DNA from 2 places in the Marinomonas rhizomae genome. Region 1 is predicted to be linked to the other one. Evidence: predicted binding sites of a transcription regulator. Region 1 holds the regulator's gene; the other holds the start of a gene.

Region 1 (3,151 bases):
CAACCAGCTTGCCCGCTGCGCGAGCATGCAAGCCCAGTTTGTTTATGATTGTGACGGACTCTTCCTGCATGCTTATTTCCTATATTAATGAGTCAAATATATTGAATAGTTCTTCGCTGCTTTGTGCCGCACGTAATTTATCCAGTGATTCTGGAGATTGTGCTAACTCAGCGATTTGAGCCAATGTAGAAAGGTGTTGATCGCATTCTTGAGGTGGCACAATCAGCGCAAATATTAGGTCGACCGCTCGTTTATCGATAGAGTCAAAATCAATTGGAGTTTGCAGTGACATGACAACGATAGCTGTGTGGTTTGCCGACTCTAGACGACAATGCGGAATAGCAATGCCATTACCAATGCCTGTACTGCCTAGTTTTTCTCGGCCAAGTAGTGCGTCATAGATTTCTTCGTTGTTGCAATGAAGGCGGTTGGAAGCGACTTCAGCAAGGCTCTCAAGGACGCGTTTCTTACTAACAATGTCTTGTTTTGCGAGAACAAGTTCTGCTTTTAATAATGATTTCAAGGACATGATAAAATGGTATCCGTTTAGATCAGTCGTTTTCGTTCATTGGAAGGAGGGATGTTCATCGCCTCTCGATATTTGGCTACAGTACGTCGCGCAACCTGTATGCCTTGGTCTGCTAAAATAGCCGCTAGCTTGTTATCACTTAATGGCTTTTTCGCTGGTTCATCTGACACAAGCTTCTTAATCATAGCTCGTATTGCGGTAGAAGAACATTCTCCTCCAGAGGCGGTATTCACGTGGCTGGAGAAAAAATATTTAAGCTCAAAAATACCTTTTGGTGTGTGCATGTATTTTTGCGTCGTCACCCGTGAAATGGTTGACTCATGCATACCCACTTCTTCTGCAACATCATGAAGCACCATGGGTTTCATGGCTTCTTCACCGAGTTCGAAGAAATCAATTTGTCGACTTACAATGCAGCTGGCCACTTTCAATAATGTTTCGTTGCGGCTCTGCAAGCTCTTCATGAACCATTTTGCTTCTTGAAGAGAGGTTTTGATGTAAGTGGCGTCTTCTGTAGTTGCCGCTGTGCTCGCCATCGCAGAATAGGTTTCATTGATTTTGATTGGCGGTAGGGCGTCGTTGTTTAGCTCAACTTGCCATACACCATGACGCTTTTTCACTGAAACATCAGGAATGACGTAATCTGTATCATCTGCGTCGATCACTGAACCTGGGCGCGGGTTAAGCTGTTGAATCAAGTTGACGACTTCTTTTAGCGCTTCGTCTTTTAGTTTCGTTTTGCGGCTCAGTTGTGCGAAATCTCGATTACCTAATAGTGGTAGGTAATGGTCAATAAGGTTGTATGTGCTTTTATAAAGCGGATGACTCTGGAAGGCTTCTAATTGTACTAGAAGGCAGTCGCGTAGGTCGATTGAGCATACGCCAACAGGGTCGAAGCGTTGCAGTCTATGTTGCACAGCAATGACTTCTTCTATTTCTAGGTCTTCTAATTCGATGCCAAGGGACTCACAAATGTCATCGGTAGAAATGCTTAAGTAGCCATCAGGTTGAACGCATTCAATAATGGCATAAGCAATTTCAATGTCACGGTCTGACATGTGAGTTAAGTTCAATTGCCAAATTAGATGGTCTTGGATACTTTCAGCTGGAGCGTTGCGACTTTCGAAGTCTCCGTCACCTTCATAACTATTGTGATCACTGACAGCGGCAGAACTTTGATAGGTGTCATCCCAGTTACTATCGATAGATAGTTCTTCGGGGATGCTTTCAGTCCACTCTGATTCAACGCGTGCTTCTTCGTTGTTATCGACGGTTGTCTCAGGGGCACTTTTGGATTCTATGCTGGCTGGTATTTCGTTATGCAGTTGTTCGTCGTCGTCTAGCTCAAGCAGCGGGTTAGATTCAAGGAATTCGTGTATTTCTTGTTTTAAATCCAACGTAGAAAGCTGCAGCAAGCGAATAGCCTGTTGCAGTTGAGGCGTCATTGTCAGCTGTTGGCCGAGCTTTAATTGTAAAGACTGCTTCATAGAGCAACTCTTTCTTCTAATTGAATGAATTGGAATGAGTTGTGCATACTACTCCCTTTCTACAGCAATGATAAGGGGTTACAGACGGAAGTCGTCACCTAAATAGACCTTTTTGACTTGTTCATTGTTAATGACGGTATTGGCGTCACCGGATGCAATAATGTAACCATTGCCAACAATGTAAGCTTTGTCACAGATGTCTAGAGTCTCTCTGACATTATGGTCGGTAATTAGAACGCCGATTCCACTCTCTTGGAGGTGTTTAATAATGTGCTTTATATCTCCGACCGAAATCGGGTCTACGCCAGCAAAGGGTTCATCAAGTAAGATGAATTTTGGGTTCATCGCAACGGCTCTGGCTATTTCTACTCTGCGTCTTTCTCCGCCTGATAATGCCATGCCTAGGTTGGTGCGAATATGAGTAATGTGAAACTCTTCAAGAAGTTCTTCCAGTCGCTCATTTTGTTGTGTTTTTGTTAGTTCTTTGCGTGTTTCTAAGATGGCTAGAATGTTGTCTTCAACGGTCATCTTACGAAAAATTGATGCTTCTTGTGGAAGGTAGCCGATGCCTTTTTGCGCACGTGTATGCATAGCATCGCCAGTCACATCGACACCGTCAATAAAAACGCCACCCGCATCATTTGTCACCATGCCTACGATCATATAAAAACATGTTGTTTTGCCTGCGCCATTTGGGCCTAGTAACCCAACAGCTTCGCCAGATTCAACCGAGATAGATACATCCTTTACGACTTGGCGTTTTTTGTAGCTTTTTGCAAGGTGTTTTGCTTCTAATAGTGCCATCTATTTTTTCGTCTCAGGTGCTGGTTCGTTTTGTGGCGCTTGTGGTTGTAGTGTCATTGATACGCGCCCTGAATCTTTTTTCTCGGCACTGAAGGTGCCATCTTGGATCATATAGAGTATGTAGTCTGCCGTGATGGAGTTTTGCATTCGACTTAGGTAGCCATTCCCCATGATTTCTAGCTTTGATTCGCTGGTTAAATAACGAATTTCATTGCCTTTACTGATGACAATGTTCCCGCTCCAATCTACTTGCTGACTGAATTTTGCTGGACTGCCACTCGCTTCTAGGCTGTTGAATTTTCGTGTTTGAGGGTCTGTCGATACTTTAAGG
Region 2 (3,151 bases), 1.8 Mb from region 1:
ACTTGGGCATTTTCAATTGCGGCTTCTAATACCGCAAAATCAAAATTAGATTCTTGCTTCTCTACTCGGTGCATTTTAGCTCGCGTCGTTGGCTTAACCGAGATCACACCACAGAACTCAGGCATACTGGCTGCAAAAGGCGCGGTACCAATTTCGATGGCTTTATCAATGATGACCTGTTTATTGGTAGTAATTAAAGGACGAAGCACTAACTCTTCGGTCACCTGATCAATGACTTTCAAGTTCATCAGGGTTTGGCTGGATACCTGAGCAACACTTTCGCCAGTCACTAGGGCTTTCGCTCCAACTTCAGACATTACCTGAGACGCTGCTCGCAACATCATACGTTTCAGAATCACGCCCATTTCTGCGTTATCGACTTTTGTTAGTATCTCGCCGACAACCGCTTCGAAAGGCACGGTAATGAATTTCACATTGAGCGCCGAGCCGTATTTTTCCCACAGGAAGTTGGATACTTGCTTCACGCCAATTTCATGGGCGTCACCACCAAGGTTAAAAAAGCAAAAGTGCGTTTTCAAGCCTCGACTCATGGTCAAAAAGGAGCTCACTGTAGAATCGTATCCGCCAGACATCAGGGACAACACAGAATCTTGCGACCCTAGAGGATAACCACCTAGCCCTTCTACACGTTGTTCAATCATCCATACTCGATTATCACGAATATCGATAGGCACCAATACTTCAGGATTTTTCAAACGAACAGCCAACGCGCCACAACGAGCTTTTAAACAGCCGCCGATATGTCGCTCAGCATCCACCGACGTAAAGTCGTGATGACCAACACGTTTAACACGGACAGCAAACACAGCATCTTTAATGACATCACCATACGAAACGATGGCCTGTTCAACAATGTCATCCAAATCAACTAATGGGAATTCACGAACATACTGAAAATGAGCAATACCGGAGATATTAGAAAGTGCCTGTATAAAGTCTTCTCGTAATTCATCCCTATCAGAAAACACTTCAATAAAATCCCAGTTGCCAGAAACAACGACATCGGCATCGTACTTTTTAAGAACCAACTTAACATTGTGTCGAAGCTGTTTAATAAACGCCTTTCTAACTGGACGACTTTTAATGGTGATTTCTGCAAAAAACTTAACAATAAATTTCATAGGGGTTGTGATTTATACCGGATATTGGGAAGGCGCATAGTATAAAGAAAAGACAGTCGATACGAAAACGCTAAATTCGCACCAACAATGAACAAAATACCGAATTTAGGCACCGTTATGGTGCAATCTGACTTTTTGCACGCTTCTTTTTGGCCACCATTAAGCTCGATATTAATCTTAAAAACTCTATCTCATTGTAATATAAGCATTTATTACCTCGCACAGATTTCTGGCACAAGTTATGCTTACTATCTGCTTGATAAATAACTCGACAAATGGCGCTTTGTATTAAATATTAAAGCCCCTTTTACAACGAAAAATAATTTCGCTTTAACTACGACTGGAGAACAACTATGTCAAACAAGACCCTTGCCTTGATTGCTGAGCATGATGCGAAGTGGGTTGACCTTCGCTTTACCGATTTTAAAGGTAAAGAACAACACGTAACGATTCCAGCTATTACGGTAGACGAAGAGTTTTTCGAAAACGGCCAAATGTTTGATGGTTCATCCATCGCTGGTTGGAAAGGCATTAACGAATCAGACATGATCATGATGCCTCAGGACGATACAGCTATCATCGATCCTTTCACTGAAGAATCAACTGTTATTGTTCGTTGTAACATCATCGAACCTTCTACTATGCAAGGCTATGACCGTGACCCACGCTCTGTTGCCCTTCGTGCAGAAGAGTTCCTTAAGTCGACTGGTCTTGGCGACACAGCTTTCTTTGGTCCAGAGCCTGAATTTTTCATCTTTGATGATGTTAAATGGAAAACAGACATGTCAGGTTGTTCTGTAGAGATCAACTCTGAAGAAGCAGCTTGGTCTTCAAATAAGAAATTTGAAGGCGGCAACATGGGTCACCGTCCTTTCGTAAAAGGCGGCTACTTCCCTGTACCACCAGTTGATTCTCACCACGATTTACGTGGCGCTATGTGTGGCGCTATGGAAACAATGGGCTTGGTTATTGAAGTTCATCACCACGAAGTAGCAACCGCTGGTCAAAACGAAATCGGTGTTAAATTCAACACTCTAGTTAAGAAAGCGGATGAAGTTCAAATTCTTAAGTACTGTGTACACAACGTTGCTCACGCTTACGGCAAAACTGCGACTTTCATGCCTAAACCAATCGTTGGTGACAACGGTTCTGGTATGCACGTTCACCAGTCTTTCTGGAAAAACGGTGAAAACCAATTCGCTGGTGATCAATACGCTGGTCTATCTGAAATGGCGCTTTACTACATCGGTGGTATCATCAAGCACGCTAAAGCATTGAACGCGTTCACTAACGCTTCAACTAACTCTTATAAGCGTCTTGTTCCTCACTTCGAAGCTCCTGTAATGCTTGCATACTCTGCACGTAACCGTTCTGCTTCTATTCGTATCCCATACGTTGCAAGCCCTAAAGGCAAACGTATTGAAGCTCGTTTCCCTGATCCAACCGCTAACCCATACCTAGCATTTGCAGCTATGTTGATGGCTGGTATCGATGGTATCAAAAACAAGATTCACCCTGGCGATGCTGCAGACAAAGATTTGTACGACCTTCCAGCTGAAGAAGCTCATGCGATTCCACAGGTTGCTAGCAGCCTAGAAGAAGCACTTAAGTGCCTAGACGAAGATCGCACGTTCTTGACTCAAGGCGGCGTATTCTCTGACGACATGATCGATGCTTACATCGAACTTAAAACTGGCGAAGCTCGTCGCGTTTCTATGACGACTCACCCACTTGAGTTTGAACTTTACTACAGCGCTTAATACTTAATCGCTAAGTAAATACGAAAGCCTCGACCTTGTTCGAGGCTTTTTTTTCTCTAACGTTTTAGCCCTGTTTTGTTGCTCGCATTTGTAGGTTTTTTTGTATGGCTTTTAATGCACAACTTTTTTGCACAGCTTTTTAATGCACAACTTTTTTTGCACGAAAAGAAACACCAATACCAAGATGCACTATAATTGTGCATAGAACTTTTTTTAGTTAATACAAAGACCTTAATAAATACGCTATCT

The links. The regulator sigma-54, encoded in region 1, starts transcription at its own class of promoters, with help from an activator protein. The targets are predictions, from matches to a motif close to TGGCACNNNNNTTGCTNT.
Region 2: a site for sigma-54 is predicted at 1,373-1,390, ahead of glnA (glutamate--ammonia ligase). Genes of this name have one in related genera too.

Annotation. Positions count from the first base shown of each region.
Region 1 covers NZ_CP073343.1:1,956,342-1,959,492, forward strand. Annotated here, with positions in the region: gene KDW99_RS09205 (HPr family phosphocarrier protein) at 1-70, opposite strand, end outside; gene ptsN (PTS IIA-like nitrogen regulatory protein PtsN) at 80-529, opposite strand; gene KDW99_RS09215 (RNA polymerase factor sigma-54) at 547-2,016, opposite strand; gene lptB (LPS export ABC transporter ATP-binding protein) at 2,095-2,820, opposite strand; gene lptA (lipopolysaccharide transport periplasmic protein LptA) at 2,821-3,151, opposite strand, start outside.
Region 2 covers NZ_CP073343.1:3,727,523-3,730,673, forward strand. Annotated here, with positions in the region: gene thiI (tRNA uracil 4-sulfurtransferase ThiI) at 1-1,142, opposite strand, end outside; gene glnA (glutamate--ammonia ligase) at 1,496-2,902, shown strand.